Linked DNA regions of Immundisolibacter sp.. The protein of the gene in region 2 interacts with the protein of the main gene of each other region in a pairwise test. Links are inferred from orthologs where the notes say so. Each region holds a gene or a part of one and is shown on either strand. Other genes may lie near its edges. The genes, in order: H5U26_RS00870 and mrcB.

Region 1 (4,721 bases), on a different replicon or contig from region 2:
CGGCCGCCAGCGCGGCGGCGGTGGCGGCGAGCGCGTTTTGCACGTTGTGCCGGCCGAGCAGGCCAAGGTGGGTGCGGGCGCTGCCGGCGGGCGTGCGCAGCTCGATGTCCGTGCCGTCGGCCGAGAGCTCGAAGTCGGCCGTCACCTCGGCGGGCTGATCGAGCCCAAAGCTGACGATCCGGCGAGCGCCGGCCAGCTGGCGCCACAGCGGGCAGTGCGCATCGTCAGCGTTGAGCACCGCGACCGCCTGCGGCGGCAGGCGCTCGATCAGCTCGCCCTTGGCGCGCGCCACGGCCGCCACGCTGCCCAGGCCTTCCAGGTGCGCCGCACCGGCGTTGCTGATCAGGCCCAGCGTCGGGCGTGTCAGGTCGGTCAGGTGGGCGATCTCGCCGGCGTGGTTCATGCCCATCTCGACCACCGCCGCACGGTGGGTGTCCCGCAGTTCGAGCAGCGTCAGCGGCACGCCGATGTGGTTGTTGCGGTTGCCGCGCGTGGCCAGCACCGGGCCCAGACCGGCCAGGGCGGCGGCCAGCAGTTCCTTGACCGTGGTCTTGCCGCTGCTGCCGGTGATCGCCAGCACCGGGATGTCGAAACGCGCCCGCCAGGCGGCGGCCAGCTGGCCCAGCGCCGTCAGCGGGTCGGCCACTTCCAGGCACGGCAGCGCCGGGTGGGCGCGGCGCACCAGCGCCCCGGCGGCGCCGGCGGCGGCTACCGCAGCCAGATAGTCATGGCCATCGAAATGCGGACCTTCGAGCGCCACGAACAGCTCGCCGGGGCGCAGCGTGCGGCTGTCGGTGCTGACGCCACTGAAGTCGCCGGTCGGCCGACCGCTGGCCCCGACGATGACGGCGGCCTGTGCCAGGGACATCACGATCGCCCCTTGAGCGCGTTCTGCGCGCAGTCGAAATCGCTGAACGGCCGGCGTTCGGTGCCGACGATCTGGAAGCGCTCGGCGCCCTTGCCGGCGATCAGAACCACGTCGCGCACATCGGCACTGGCGATGGCGTGGGTGATGGCCAAGGCGCGGTCGTGGATCAGCTCCACACCGTCACCTTGCGGCATGCCGGCCAGGATGGCGGCGGCGATGGCGGCCGGCGCCTCGCCGCGCGGGTTGTCGTCGGTGACGACCACCCGATCGGCCAGGCGCACGGCCAGTTCACCCATGACCGGCCGCTTGGCGGCATCCCGCTCGCCGCCGCAGCCGAACACGCACCACAAGCGCCCGCCGGCCGGCACATGCGCGCGCAGCGCCGTCAGCACCGATTCGAGCGCCGGCGGGTTGTGGGCGTAGTCGATAACCACCAGCGGCGCGCCGGGCCGGCGCAGGGCCTGCATGCGGCCGGGCACGGACGTGAGCGCCTGCAGTTTCTCGATGGCCTCGGCAAACGGCACGTCCGCCAGCAGCAAGGCGCCCAGCACCGCCAGCAGGTTGTACAGGTTGAACTCGCCCAGCAGCGGGCTGGCGAAGCGCGCCTGACCGAACGGGCTGTCGATGTCGATCAGCAGCCCGCCCGGCCGGGCATCGGCACGGCCGCGCAGCTGGCCGTGGCGCAGGCCGTAGCGCAGCACGCGCACGCCGGGCGCCAGGGCGGATGCCATGTGCTCGACGTAGGGATCGTCGGCGTTGAGCACCGCCGCGCGCAGGCCGGGGCTGGCGAACAGGCCGGCCTTGGCGGCGGCGTAGTCGTCCAGATCGCGGTGATAGTCCAGGTGGTCGTGGCCCAGATTGGTATAGACGGCGGTATCGAAGCGCACGCCGGCCGTGCGCTGCTGGTGCAGGGCGTGCGAGGACACTTCCATGGCCACCGCGCGGGCGCCCTGGTCGCGCAGGCGGGCCAGCCAGGACTGCAGGGCCAGCGGGTCGGGTGTGGTGTGGCTGGCCGGCTCCAGCCGACCGGGAAAGCCGTTGCCCTCGGTGCCCAGGATGCCGCAGCGAGGCAGGCACTGGGCCAGGAAATGGCTGACCGAGGTCTTGCCGTTGGTGCCGGTGATGCCGATCACGGCCAGCGCCTTGGACGGCTCGCCATGAAAGCGCGCGGCGATGATGCCCTGCCGGGCGGCCAGGTCCGCCAGCGCCAGCACGGGCACTGGCAAGCCGGTCGGCAGCGGCAGGGAGGCGTCGATCAGCACCGCCGCGACGCCGGCCGCGATGGCCTGCTCCAGGTGCCGGGCGCCCGAGGTGCGCCGCCCGGGCACCGCCAGGAACAGATCGCCCGGTTGTGCCAACCGGCTGTCGTTGCACAGGCCGCTGACGGCGAGGTCGCCGACCCGGCCGGCGCTCGGTTCGCCGTCCAGCCAACCGGCCAGCAGCGTGGCCAGTGGCACCGTCGTCGGGTTGGCTTTGCGAGCGACCATCACAGGCGGCGCTCCGCCGCCTGCAGCAGGTTCGGTGTCGCAGCCGGCGTCGGCGGGATCAGCGGCGCCGCCGGTAGCGCGTCCGGCGCCACGCCGAGCATGCGCAGGGCGCCCGCCATCACGCTCTGGAATACCGGCGCCGCCACTTCACCGCCGTAATAGGCGCCCTGCGGGTCGCGCAGGCTGACCAGCAGCACCAGACGCGGATTGCTGACCGGCGCGAAGCCGGCGAAGGTGGCCAGATAGCGGCGACGGTCGTAGCTGCCGCCGGCCGCGATGTGCGTGGTGCCGGTCTTGCCGGCCACCCGGTAGCCGGCGATGGCCGCCTTGGTGGCCGTGCCTCCCGGCCCGACCACGCCTTCGAGCATGGCGTTGACCTCGGCCGCGACATCCGCCGGCAGGGCGCGCTCACCGGCCGGCTGCTCGCTGGCCGGAACGGCCAGGAAACTGACCGGCCGCAGCAGGCCGCCGCTGGCCAGCGCGGCATAGGCACGTGCCAATTGCAGGGCCGTGCCCGATACGCCGTAACCGAAGGCCATGGTCACCTGCTCGACCTGTCGCCAGCTTTGCGCGGCGCGCAGCAGGCCGCTGGCTTCGCCCGGAAAGCCGGTGCTGGTGGGCACGCCAAAACCGAAGCGGGCGAAGCTTTCCCACATCTGCGCCGGAGTCATGGACAGGCCGATCTGCACCGCGCCGACATTGCTCGACTTGCGGATCACGCCGGCCATGTCCAGCGCGCCGTAGTTGTGCACATCGCGCACGGTATGCCGGGCCACGCGCAGGTAGCCGGGGGAGGTGTCGATCACGCGGTGCGGATCGAAGCTGTGGTGCGCCAGGGCGGCGGCCACGGTGAACGGCTTGATGGTGGAGCCCGGCTCGAACGGATCGGTGACGGCCCGGTTGCGGCGGCGGTCCGGATCCTGGTCGGCGCGATCGTTCGGGTTGAAGGTCGGCTGGTTGACCATGGCCAGCACCTCGCCGCTGGCCACATCCAGCATCACCGCCATACCGGAGGCGGCCTTGTGGCGCAGCACGGCGGCTTTCAGCTCACGGTAGGCCAGGTACTGGATGCGCCGGTCGATGGACAGCCGCAGATCCTTGCCCGGTCGCGGCGGGGCGATGGTTTCGAGCAGGGCGACGCGTTGACGCCGGGCGTCGAGCACGATGCGTTCTTTGCCCGGCGTACCGCGCAGGTGGCCGTCATAGGCGGCTTCGAGCCCGCCCTGGCCGTGGTCGTCGATATCGGTGTAGCCGACCACGTGGCCGGCGGCTTCGGCCAGCGGGTAGTAACGGCGGTAGCCACGCTGGCGATAGACGCCGGGCAGCTTCAGTGCCAGGGCGGCATCGGCCATTTCCGGCGGCACCGCGCGGCGCAGATAGGCGAATTTGGTGTCGGCCCGCGCCGCCACGGTGGCCGACAGTTGCGTCGGGTCCAGCCCCAGCGCATGCGCCAGTTCGGGCCAGCGCTGCCGCGCCTTGCGAAAATCCTCCGGCACGACCCATACCGAATCGACCGGCGCGCTGATGGCCAGCGGCTCACCGTTGCGGTCCAGCAGCATGCCGCGATGGGCATTGATGGACACGGTGCGCAGGGCGCGCGCATCACCCTGGCCTTTCAGGAACTGCGTGCGCAGCGTGTGCAGGTACACGGCCTGCACCATCAGCGCGCCACCGGCCAGCAGGAGCAGGGCCAGCACCAGGTAGTGACGCGGGCGCGAGAACACGGCGCTCATCGTCGCACCTGCGCCATTTCCTGCGGCTGCGGCAGGACCATGCCCAGCTCGTCGCGCGCCTTGCCCTCGACCCGCGCATGCGTGGTCAACGTGGCCTCTTCCAGCAGCAGGCGGCTCCACTCGCTGTCGAGACGGTCACGGCTCTCGCGCAGCTCGCTCAGCTCGGTCACCAGGCGGCGTTCGCGGTATTTGATGTGCACCACGCCCAGCGCCGACGCGAAGCAGACCAGCAGCAGCGCCGCCAGCAGCAGATGTCCAATGCGCTCAATCATGGGCGGGCACCGGATCGGGCAGGCGCTCGGCCACGCGCAGGATGGCGCTGCGCGCGCGCGGATTGACCGCCAGTTCGGCCGCGGCGGCCTTCTTGGGCACCCGCACCAGGCGCAGCACGGGCGGCTCGTGCGCACCCTCGAAGCGGCCCGCGTGCAGGCGCATGAACTGCTTGACCGGACGATCTTCAAGGGAATGAAAGCTCAGCACGACCAGCCGTCCGCCGGGCGCCAGCACCGACAGCGCCTGGTCCAGGCCGGCGGCCAGATCGTCCAGCTCGTGATTGACCACCATGCGCAGCGCCTGGAAGGTGCGCGTTGCAAAGTGCTTGTGCTGCTCGCGCCGCGGCATGGCGCCGCGCAC
Region 2 (11,513 bases):
CATGTACGAACTGGCGGTCATCATCCAGGACGGCATGCGGCGCATGTACGAGGCCGACGAGAGCGTCTACTACTACATCACCGTCGAGAACGAGAACTACGCCCACCCGCCGATGCCCGATGGCGTGACCGAGGGCATCCTGCGCGGCCTGTATCGCCTGCCGGGGACTGCGGCCAAGAAAACCCGCGCCAAGGCCACGCCGCGCGTGCAGCTGCTCAGCAGCGGCGCCATCCTGCGCGAGGCCCTGGCGGCCGCCGACATCCTGAGCAAGGACTTTGGCGTGCAGGCCGACGTATGGAGCGCCACCAGCTTCAACGAGCTGCGCCGCGACGGCCTGTCGGTGCAGCGCTGGAACCGCCTGCATCCCACCGCCAAGCCGCGCAAGAGCTACGTCGAGCAGTGCCTGGACGGCAGCGACGGGCCGGTCATCGCCGCCACCGACTACATGCAGGCCTACGCCGACCAGATCCGGCCCTGGGTGCGTGGCCGCTACGAGGTGCTGGGCACCGACGGCTTCGGGCGCAGCGACACGCGCCGGCGACTGCGCCAGTTCTTCGAGGTCAGCCGCGAGCACATCGCCTACGCGGCGCTCAAGGCCCTGGCCGACGAGGGCACGCTCCCGGTCAAAACCGTGGCCGACGCTGCCGGCAAGCTGGGCATCGACCCCGAGCGGCCCGACCCGGCCACCGTCTGAGACGCACGGAGCACAACAACAAATGCAACAGAACCTCATCGTGCCGGGACTGGCCGAGAACGTGCACGAGGCCGACGTGGCCGAGGTGTCCGTCAAGCCCGGCGACACGATCCGCGAAGGCGACATCATCCTGACGCTGGAAACCGACAAGGCGGCCATGGAACTGCCGGCCGAGTTCGGCGGCAAGGTGACCGCCGTGCGCGTGAAGGCCGGCGACCGGGTCAAGGAAGGCGATGTCATCGCCGTGCTGGAAACCACAGCCAGCGCCACGCCGCCGCCAAAGGAAGCCGCCGCCCCCGAACCGGCATCGGCGCCCAAAGCCGCCTCCGCCCCTGCCGCCGAAGCGTCACCCGAGCCAGCAGCCGCTGCGGCGCCCGCGGCTGCGCCGGCGTCTCCAGCGGCCAGCACGCCCACCGTGCAACCGGTCACCTGCCCGGACCTTGGCGACGGCAAGGCCGCCGACGTGATCGAGCTGGCCGTGAAACCCGGCGACACGGTGGCCGAGGGCGACGCCCTCCTCACGGTGGAGACCGAGAAGGCCGCCACCGAACTGCCGGCGCCGTTCGCCGGCACGGTGCGCGAACTGAAGGTCAAGGTCGGCGACAAACTGAAAACCGGCGACCTGGTGGCCATGATCGAAACGGCGGCGCAGGCACCCGCCGCGGCACCGGAACCCGTACCGGAGGCGGCATCACCGCCGGGCGCTGCACCTGCGCCCCTGGCGGCCAGTCCGGCGCCGCAGATCACTGCTGCGCCCCCACCCTCCGGCCAGCTGCCCCACGCCACGCCATCGGTACGCCGCTTCGCACGCGAACTGGGTGTCGATCTGGCCCAGGTCACCGGCAGCGGGCGCAAGGGCCGCATCACACAGGAAGACGTGCAGGCTTACGTCAAGTCCGTCCTGCAGGGCGGGGCGGCGGGAACTGCGAGCGGCGCCGGCCTGGCGCCGCTGCCGGCAATCGATTTTGCCCAGTGGGGCGAGGTCGAGACGGTGGCGCTCAGCCGCATCCGCCAGCTGACCGGCGAGAATCTGGGCCGTTCCTGGCCGCAGGTGCCGCAGGTCACGCAGCACGACGAGGCCGACATCACGGACCTGGAAGCCTTCCGCAAGGCGCGCGGCAAGGACGCCGAGGCCCGCGGCACCAAGCTGACCGTGGTGGCGCTGCTGCTGAAGGCCTGTGCGGGGGCGCTGAAAGTCTTCCCGGACTTCAACGCCAGCCTGGCGGCCGACGGCAAGTCGCTGATCGTCAAGCGCTACGTCCACATCGGCGTGGCCGTGGACACGCCCAATGGCCTGGTGGTGCCGGTGATTCGCGACGTGGACCGCAAGGGCATCATCGACCTGGCGGCGGAACTCGCGGACCTGAGCGCCCGCGCCCGCGAGCGCAAGCTCAAATCCGACGAGATGCGCGGCGGCAGCTTCACCATCTCCAGCCTGGGCGGCATCGGCGGCACCGCCTTCACGCCGATCGTCAACTGGCCGGAAGTGGCCATCCTGGGCGTGTCGCGTTCGTCCATGAAACCAGTCTGGGACGGCACCGCCTTCGTGCCGCGCCTGATGCTGCCGCTGTCGCTGTCCTACGACCACCGCGTCATCGACGGCGCCGCCGGGGCACGCTTCACCCGCCATCTGGCCGGCCTGCTGGAAGACCTGCGTGGCCTTCTGCTCTGAGATCCAACCCGCGCGGAGCGCCCATTCATGAGTAATTCCATCCGCACCCAACTGGTGGTGCTCGGTGCCGGTCCCGGCGGCTACAGCGCCGCCTTCCGGGCGGCCGATCTTGGCCTGCAGGTGGTACTGGTCGAGCGCGAGCAGCGCCTGGGCGGCGTGTGCCTGAACGTCGGCTGCATCCCGTCGAAGGCCCTGCTGCACGTGGCCAAGGTGATCGACGAGGCGGCCCACACGCCCGGCGTCGCCTTCGGCAAGCCCAAGATCGACCTGGACGGCGTTCGTGGCCAGAAGGACAAGGTCGTCAAGCGCCTGACCGATGGCCTCAGCGGCCTGGCGCGCCAGCGCAAGGTGCAGGTGGTGCGTGGCGCGGCGAAATTCACGGCCGCCCATACCCTGCGCGTCGAAGGCCCGGACGGGCCGGTCGACGTCCAATTCGAGCACGCCATTGTCGCCACCGGCTCGACGCCGGTGCGCATCCCCGGCCTGCCGGACGACCCGCGCGTCATGGACTCCACCGGCGCGCTGGCGCTGGCGGACATCCCCGGCAAGCTGCTGGTGATCGGCGGCGGTTACATCGGCCTCGAGATGGCTACCGTGTACCGGGCGCTGGGCAGTGCGGTCAGCGTGGTCGAGTTCATGGACACGCTGCTGCCGGGCGCCGATGCGGACCTGGTCAAGCCGCTGGCCAAAAAGCTGGCCGGGGAGTTCGCCGACATTCGCCTCAAGACCAAGGTCACTGGCATCGAGGCCAAGAAAGACGGCCTGCATGTGAGCTTCGAAGGCCCGGACGGCAAGGAGGTCAAGACCTACGACCGCGCCCTGGTGGCCGTCGGCCGGCGCCCGAACGGCAAGGAGCTGGGCCTGGAGGCGCTGGGCGTGGCGGTGACCGAGCGCGGCTTCATCGAGGTCGATGCCCAGCGCCGCACCGGCGTGGCGCACATTTTTGCCATTGGTGACGTGGCCGGCGAGCCAATGCTGGCGCACAAGGCCGCCCACGAGGGCAAGGTGGCGGCGGAAGTCATCGCCGGCCACAAGGCGGCGTTTGCGCCGCTGGCGATCCCGGCGGTGGTGTTCACCGATCCGGAGATCGCCTGGGCCGGCCTGACCGAACAGCAGGCCAAGAAGGACGGTATCGCCTATGAGAAGGCGGTGTTTCCGTGGGCCGCCAACGGCCGCAGCCTGACACTCGGCCGCGACGAAGGATTGACCAAGATCCTGTTCGACCCGACCAGCCGCCGGGTGCTGGGCGTCGGCATCGTCGGCCCCGGCGCCGGTGACCTGATCGCCGAAGGCGTGCTGGCCATCGAAATGGGCGCCGATGCCCAGGACCTTGCCCTGACCATCCACGCCCATCCGACGCTGTCGGAAACCGTCGGCATGGCGGCCGAGGTCTTCGACGGCAGCGTCACGGACATCATCGCGCCCAAGCGCTGAGGTGCGCCTTTGCGGCGCACCTCGGGCGAAACCACAACGCGATCAAGCCGCCCCGCTCACTGCACGTCGATGGTCACGCTGCGCGCCGGCCCGGGCTCGACCTTGGGCAGTTCCACCCGCAGCACGCCATTGCGGTAGCTGGCCTTGGCCTGATCGGCCCTGACCGGCGCCGGTAGCGGCACGACCCGGCGAAACGCACCGTAGGCGCACTGAATGGTGCGCCAGCGACCGTCGCTGCTGTCGCGCTCGAAGCGCTTCTCGCCGCTGACGACCAGCGCGTCGTCCACCACCTCGATCTTGAAGTCGTCCTTGTCGAGGCCGGGAATTTCCAGGCGCGCCACCAGGCGCCTGTCGTCTTCCAGCAGGTCGACACCGAGCATGGACCAGGACAGGCCCGGCACCCACAGCTCGTCATCGATGCTGGACGATTCCGGCAGATTGGTCGTGTCGCCGGGTTTGAAGCGGGTCAACGCCCCGGACGCCGAACGGCGCAATTGCCGCCAGCCTTCGGAAACGTTGGACCACCACGACTCGACGTTTTCCTTCAGGTTGTTGATGTCCATCGTTGGGTCTCCTGATCACGCCAGCGGCGAGCGGCCGACCTCGTGCCGGCCGCTCGCCAGAACCCGACCGCCGGCCTGCGGCGCCGGGTGATGTTTGCCCGAACCGTCGAAAAGCGCTCTCAACGGCCCGAGCCGGCTCGACATCCCGTCACGCGGCCTGCACGCTGATGCGCCGCGGCTGTGCGTGTTCGGCCTTGGGGATACGCAGCGTCAGCACGCCGTCACGCAGCTCGGCGGTGATTTTCTCGCTGTCGAGTTCGCGCGACAGGTTGAACACGCGCCGATAGCGTGGCAGCGTGATCTCGGCGTGCGTACCCTCGAGTCCCTCCTTCATCGGCAGCTGCATTTCGCCTTCGATGCACAGCTGGTCGCCCTCGACGCGAATGTCGAGCCGGTCGCGCGGCACGCCCGGCAGGTCGGCATACAAGGTGATGCCGCTGGCGTCCTCGATCACGTCCGCCGGCGGCGGCAAGGCCGGTTCCGGCTGTTTGGCAGCTTCGTTTTGCACGATGTCCTGGCTCATGATGGTGTCCTCCGGTCGATCACTGGATGTTGATGCGGCGCGGCAGTGCAGAATCCTTGCGCTGCGCGCTTATGTGCAGCACGCCGTCGCGGTAGGTGGCCGTTACGGAGGCCGGGTCGATGCTGTCCGGCAGGCTCACCACCCGGTGGAAGCGTCCGGCAAAGCGCTCGCCCAGGTGCACGGTGGCCTTCTCCGGCACCTGCGGGGCCTTGCGTTCGCCGCTGATGGTGAGCACGCCTTTCTCGATCTGCACATCGAGGGCGGCCGGATCCACGCCGGGCGCGAAGGCAAAAATTTCCACCGAGTTGGGCGTGGAGCCGATGTTGAGTGTCGGAAAGCCTGCGCCCAGGCCGCGGATGCTCGGAGACAGCTCGAAAGCCTGGTCGAGCTCGCGGCGCAAACGGTCGAATTCCGCGAACAGATTGCGCGAGAACGGGGGTCTGTAAATTGCCATGGTGGTCCTCCTGGTGTACGGGTCGGTCCGACGACCGCCCTGCAAGTTGAACGCAAGCAAAAGATCGGTGCCACCGTGACTGCTTTCAAGAGCTCGCACAGGGTTGTGGGTAGGCTGTCGCTGCCCTTGAGTCCGGCGCCGCGCAGCCCTATTTTCCAAACCCCGGTCAACGGCTAGCACTGCCAAGGAGTGCCCATGGAGTTTCGGGACTACTACCAGATTCTCGGCGTGCCGCGTGACGCGACTGCCGACGCCATCAAGCGCGCCTTTCGCAAGCTGGCGCGCAAGTACCACCCGGACGTGTCCAAGGAACCGGACGCCGAGCAGCACATGAAGGAGGTCAACGAGGCCTACGCGGTACTGTCGGACCCCGAAAAACGCGCCGCCTATGACCAGCTCGGACCCGGCCATCGGCCCGGCGAGGAATTTCGCCCGCCGCCGGGATGGGATGCCGGGTTCGAGTTCTCGGGCGGCGGCTTCTCGCCGCATGAGGCGGCCGATTTCTCCGATTTCTTTACCGAGCTGTTCGGGCACATGGGCGCACGCCCGCGTCGCGCCGCGCATGGGCGTGGCCAGGACCATTACGCCAAGATCTACCTTGACCTCCAGGACGCCTTCACCGGCGCCACACGCGACATCACGCTACGCGTGCCGACGGTCGATAAACAAACCGGCCGCCTGAGCATGGTGCAGCGCACGCTGCGCGTGACCATTCCCAGGGGCGTGCGCGAAGGTCAGCTGATTCGCCTGGCCGGACAGGGATATCCGGGCGCCGGCAGCGGTGCGGCCGGCGATCTGCTGCTCGAAGTACACCTCAAGCCCGACGAGCGCTATCGCGTCGAGGGCCGCGATCTGAGCATGACCTTGCCGGTGGCGCCGTGGGAGGCCGCACTGGGCGCGGTGATCGCGGTGCCGCTGCCGGTGGGCGAGGTCAAGGTACGCATTCCGGCGGGCGCACAAAGCGGTACCGAGCTGCGCGTGCGCGGCAGGGGCCTGCCGGGCGATCCGCCAGGCGATCTGCTGCTGCACGTGCGGGTGGTGTTGCCGCCGGCGGACACGCCACGGGCACGGGAACTCTATGCAACGATGGCACGGGAATTGGCTTTCGATCCACGTCGCAGGAACTGAACGGCGATGAACCAGAAAGAAGCACTGATCGGCACCCTGCTCGACGAATCGTGGCTGACGCTGGAGCAGCTGGCGGCCGCCTGCGCGGCCGACGTCGAGTGGCTGCAGCAACACCTGGAGGCTGGCCTGCTGCCGCAGGCGCGGTCGCTCGGCGGGGTCTGGCGGTTCTCGTCGGCCACCCTGCGCCGGGCGCGCCGGCTGCGGCAGATCGAGCGGGATTTCGATGCGGCGCCGGAACTGGCCGGCCTGGTCGGTGACCTCATCGAGGAGATCGAGCGCCTGCGCGCGCGCCTGGCCCTGTACGGCCTGGGCTGAACCGCCAGCGGCCCGTGGATGATCAGCGCGCCATCGGGCGGGCCCGCGCAGCGGAGCTGACACGCCGCTGCGGGCGCGCTATGCGGCTGTCAGTCCTGCTCGGCTGCCTGCTGCTGGGCACCTGGCACTCGCCCGGCGTGGCTGCCTGGCAGGGCGAGCAGCGCACGATCACGCCACGCGGCGCGCTCGGTGCGGACGAGCGTGCCGTCATCGAGCTGTTCGAGCGCACCCGCGACTCGGTGGTCTACATCAGCACCGCCGAGCTGGTGCAGGATTTCTGGACGCGCAACGTGTTTGCCGTGCCGCGCGGCACCGGCTCGGGCTTCGTGTGGGACGAGGCGGGGCACGTGGTGACCAATTTTCACGTCATCCAGGGCGCTGCGCGCGCCACGGTGCGCCTGGCCGATGGGCGCGACTATCCGGCGCGCCTGGTGGGGGCAAGCCCAGCGCACGACATCGCCGTGCTCAGGATCGGCGTCGATTTCAAGTCGCCGCCGCCGGTGCCGATCGGCACCAGCCACGACCTGAAGGTGGGGCAGAAGGTGTTTGCCATCGGCAACCCCTTCGGACTCGACTGGACCTTGACCACAGGCATCGTCTCGGCGCTCGACCGCAGCCTGCCGGCCCAGGAGGGCGGCAGCATCGTCGAACATCTGATCCAGACCGATGCCGCCATCAACCCCGGCAATTCGGGCGGACCGCTGCTGGATTCGGCCGGTCGGCTGATCGGCATCAACACCGCCATTTACAGCCCCTCGGGCGCCTCGGCCGGCATTGGCTTCGCCGTTCCGGTCGACACCGTCATGCGCGTGGTGCCGCAGCTGATCCGGCACGGCAGGTACACGCGCCCGGCGCTGGGTGTCGAAGTCGACGAAGGCGTCAATGCGCGCCTGAGCCGGCTGCTCGGCATCGAGGGCGTGTTCGTGCTGGATGTCGCGCCGGGCTCGCCGGCGGCGGCGGCCGGCCTCACGCCGCTGCGCTTGACGCCCGACGGGCGCATGGCGGCGGGCGACATCATCATCGCCGTGGCCGGCAAGCCGGTGGATTCGGTGGCGCGCCTGCTGGCCCGGCTCGACGATTTCTCCGTCGGCGACGTGGTGCAGATCGGTCTGCTACGCGGCGGGCAACAACGTACCGTGACCGTCACCCTGCAGGCGGAAAACTGATCCGAACCGGCTAGGGTCGCTGGCGGGCGCGCGCCAGCTCGATGATGCGCCGGTTCTGTTCGCGCACGGCAGCGTTGTTGCCGGCCAGGGAGTCGGAGCGGGACGCCAGCGTGGCGGCCTGATCGAAGTCGCCGTTTTGCAGGCGCAGCCAGGCCAGCTTCTGCCATAGCACCGGATCCTGCGGTCGGATACGCAGCGCCCGCTCCAGCTGCGCCGCCGCGGACGCATAGTCGCCGGCGGCGGCCTGCCGGTCGGCCAGCGCCACCAGCGACCCGGTGGCCGTCGGCTGCGCCGGTGGCGCAGGGGTGGCGCTGGCCGGTGGCGCCGACGGCGGTGGGCCGGGCCGGATGATGGCCGATGCCGGCGGCTGCGGCCTGGGCAAGGGCTGCGCCGGCGGCAGGGGCGCCTGTGGCGCCTGACTGGTAGGTGGCGGCGGCGCAGGCTCGGGCTCGGGCCGCGGCGGCGGTGCACTGACGCAACCGGCCAGCAGCAGCGGGCCGGCCAGCAACAGCCGCCACCGCGGCTTCGAGCGGCGGTTCAGAACAGCTTGCGCAACCAGCGCCATGAGTCGTCGTCCTTGTGTTGCGGAGGTGAAATGGCGGCGCCGTCGCAGGGCGCGGCGCCAGGCGGCGCGCCGCCGTCCAGCACCGGCATGCCAAAGCCGCCCGGACACTGCGCCGCCGGCAGCCAGGGACCATCGGGCGCCTGCACCCAGCGAATGCCGGGCGGCTCGGCCAGGGTCAGCGGCACCGCCGGCAGGCGACCGATCAGATCGGTCCAGATGCGCATGGCGCCGCTGGCGCCGTACAGGCCGGTCTCGCCGTTGTCGTCCAGACCCACCCACACCGCCGCCACCGTGTTGCCGGTGAAGCCGGCAAACCAGGAGTCGCGGCTGTCGTTGGTGGTGCCGGTCTTGCCGGCCACGTTCAGGCCCGGCAGCACGCGCCCGAGCGCCCGCGCGGTGCCGTTGCGGGCCACTTCCTGCAGCGCCGTGTTGACCAGAAACACCGCCGCCGGATCGAGCTTTTGTTCCACCGACATCGGGTAGCTGGCCAGCGGCTTGCCGTCCTTGTCGGTCACGGCGTGGATGCCGCGCAGATGCAGCCGAAAGCCGCCGGCGGCCAGCGTCAGGTATATGCGCGTGACTTCGAACGGGGTCAGCTCGACCGCGCCCAGCAGCACCGACGGCACCTCGGGCAGGTCGCGCGTCACGCCCAGCGCGCGCAGGGTCTTGAGCACGCTCGGCACGCCGACCTGCAGGCCCAGCGCCACCGTGGCGCTGTTGCGCGACTCGGCGAGTCCCCGCAGCAAGGACACGTCGCCCGCATAGTCGTCACCGGAGTTGCGTGGTTGCCAGCTCTGGCCGCTCGGCAGGCGCACCGACATGCGCCGGTCGTCCAGGCGCGTGGCCAGGTTGAAGCGCTCCGGCTGCGCCAGCGCCGTCAGGTACACCGCCGGCTTGGCCAGCGAGCCGATCTGGCGCTGGGCGTCCAGCGCCCGGTTGTAGCCGTCGAACCGCGGATCGCGGTCGCCGACCAGCGCCAGCACCTCGCCAGTGGCGATGTCCGCCGCCACGGCGGCCATCTGCAGATCGGGCAGCTTGCGCTGCTTGGCGAGTGCACCACCCTGTTCGGTGACTGCCGCCTCGGCCGCCACCTGCACCGCCGGGTCCATGGTGGCGAAGATGCGCAGGCCCTCGTTGCGCAGCACCTGTTCCGGGTAGTCGCGTTGCAACTGGCGCCGCACCAGGTCCAGGAAGGCCGGATAGCGGGCCATCGTCAGCGAGCTGCGCTTGACCACCCGCAGCGGCTTGGCCTGCTCGGCGGCAACCTGCTCGGGCGTCAGCTGGCCCTGCTCGCCCAGCAGGCGCAGGGCAAGGTTGCGCCGCGCCGTGGCGCGCTCGGGATGGCGCCGCGGGTCGTAGTAGGACGGCGCCTGCACCATGCCGGCCAGCAGCGCCAGCTGGCCGGTATCCAGTTCGCCCAGCGGGCGGCCGAAGTACAGCATCGCGCCCTGCGCCACGCCGTGCACGCCGCGCCCGCCGACCTGGCCCAGGAACACCTCGTTCAGGTACGACTCGAGGATGTCGTCCTTGCTGTAATGGGTTTCCAGCAGCACCGCCATGATGGCCTCGGTGAGCTTGCGCCACACCGTGCGGTCGGCGGTCAGGAAGTAGTTCTTGACCAGTTGCTGGGTCAGCGTGCTGCCGCCCTGCACCACCGCGCCAGCCCGCACGTCCGCCCACAGGGCGCGCCCGATGGCACGCGCCGACACGCCGCGGTGGCGGTAGAAGTCCCGATCCTCCAGCGTCAGCAGGGCCTGCACCAGCACCGGCGGCACCTCCGGCAGGCGCACCAGCAACCGGTCCTCGTTGCTGGCCGGATAGAAACCGCCGATGAATTCCGGCTCCAGGCGCAGCAGCGGCAGCTCACCCTCATCGCCATACAGGCCGGCGATCTGCCGGCCATCGAAGCGGATTTCCACCTTGCGCGGCGGCTCCGGGCCGTCCCAGAACTGAAAGCCGCGCGTGTAGACGAGCAGTCGATTGCCGCGCACGGCATAGCTGCCGACACCGGTCGGTTCACCGCGCTGATAGCCCAGGCGATCGAGCGCCTCGACCACCCGCGGCGGGTCGAGCGGCACGCCGGCGTAAAGCTCCAGCGGCCGGGCGAACACGCGCGCCGGCAGTGCCCAGCGCTGGCCCTCGAATTTCTCGCGAATGACCCGGTCCAGGTGCACCGCGTACAGGGCGAGTCCGGCAAGACCCGCCAGCGCGAGCGGCAGCAGCCATCCCAGCCAGCGGCGGCGGATGGCAGGACGTGGGCGCGGTTTGGGCATGGGCAGTGCAGTATCGGCGGCAGGTTTAACCTACTAGTCTAGCGTGCCGACCCGACCCCACCGTGCCCCAATGCGTGCGGCTTGCAAAGCGAGGAGGAAGCCATGTTCGAACCGGACCGTTTCGTCGCCGACTGCCGGACTGCCCTGCTCAGTGCCGATCCGGCCGCCGCCATCGCCGCCCTGCTGGCGGACGCCCTGCGCGACCCGCAGGCGCTGGTGGACGCCTTTGCACCCGGCGCAGACCAGCCCGGCGTGGTGCCGCTGTTTCGCTCCGACAGCCTGACCGTGGCGCACGTCATCAGCGCGCCGGGCAGCCGCAGCCCGGTCCACAACCACCGCATGTGGGGCGTGATCGGCATCTACGCCGGGCAGGAGGACAACCACCTGTATCGGCGCGGCGCGCACGGCCTGATCGATGGCGGCCTGCGCAGCCTGCGCCCCGGCGACGTGTTCGTGATGGACCCCGAACTGATCCACGCCGTGGCAAATCCGCTGACCACCCTCAACGGCGGCCTGCATGTGTACGGCGGCGACCTGATGGCCCGCCCCGGCCGCAGCCTGTGGGACCCGGACAGCGGCGCCGAGGAAGCCTATGCCTTCGAGCGGGTGCTCGAGTACACGGCGCGCCTGAGCGGCTGAGGAAGCTGAATACATCCATCCAGGATTTTCCAGCGACCGCGACCTGGAAAGACCGGGTAGGAGCCCAGCTTCGCTGCGCGATGATCG

Evidence for each region.
Region 1: the proteins of mrcB (region 2) and H5U26_RS00870 interact in binary tests that used the Escherichia coli proteins (3 or more experiments, as listed by UniProt). The link is inferred for Immundisolibacter sp. from one-to-one orthologs.

What each region holds. Positions count from the first base shown.
Region 1 is NZ_JACIZD010000001.1:181,179-185,899, reverse strand. The notes cover bases 1,722-4,721. They hold H5U26_RS00870 (penicillin-binding protein 2), read right to left. Parts: upstream 4,089-4,721; coding sequence 2,355-4,088; downstream 1,722-2,354. Other genes in these bases: rsmH (16S rRNA (cytosine(1402)-N(4))-methyltransferase RsmH), read right to left, coding at 4,353-4,721; ftsL (cell division protein FtsL), read right to left, coding at 4,085-4,360; H5U26_RS00875 (UDP-N-acetylmuramoyl-L-alanyl-D-glutamate--2,6-diaminopimelate ligase), read right to left, coding at 1,722-2,355. Outside these bases: murF (UDP-N-acetylmuramoyl-tripeptide--D-alanyl-D-alanine ligase), read right to left, coding at 1-868; more of H5U26_RS00875, read right to left, coding at 868-1,721. UniProt on the Escherichia coli protein: Essential cell division protein that catalyzes cross-linking of the peptidoglycan cell wall at the division septum. Required for localization of FtsN.
Region 2 is NZ_JACIZD010000002.1:245,501-257,013, forward strand. The notes cover bases 8,138-11,121. They hold mrcB (penicillin-binding protein 1B), read right to left. Parts: upstream 10,788-11,121; coding sequence 8,487-10,787; downstream 8,138-8,486. Other genes in these bases: H5U26_RS05010 (tetratricopeptide repeat protein), read right to left, coding at 8,138-8,514; H5U26_RS05020 (hypothetical protein), read left to right, coding at 10,890-11,121. In the rest of the region: aceE (pyruvate dehydrogenase (acetyl-transferring), homodimeric type), read left to right, coding at 1-694; aceF (dihydrolipoyllysine-residue acetyltransferase), read left to right, coding at 717-2,366; lpdA (dihydrolipoyl dehydrogenase), read left to right, coding at 2,394-3,800; H5U26_RS04980 (Hsp20/alpha crystallin family protein), read right to left, coding at 3,857-4,363; H5U26_RS04985 (Hsp20/alpha crystallin family protein), read right to left, coding at 4,512-4,886; H5U26_RS04990 (Hsp20/alpha crystallin family protein), read right to left, coding at 4,906-5,334; H5U26_RS04995 (DnaJ C-terminal domain-containing protein), read left to right, coding at 5,536-6,468; H5U26_RS05000 (hypothetical protein), read left to right, coding at 6,475-6,783; H5U26_RS05005 (trypsin-like peptidase domain-containing protein), read left to right, coding at 6,864-7,949; more of H5U26_RS05010, read right to left, coding at 7,960-8,137; more of H5U26_RS05020, read left to right, coding at 11,122-11,426. UniProt on the Escherichia coli protein: Cell wall formation. Synthesis of cross-linked peptidoglycan from the lipid intermediates.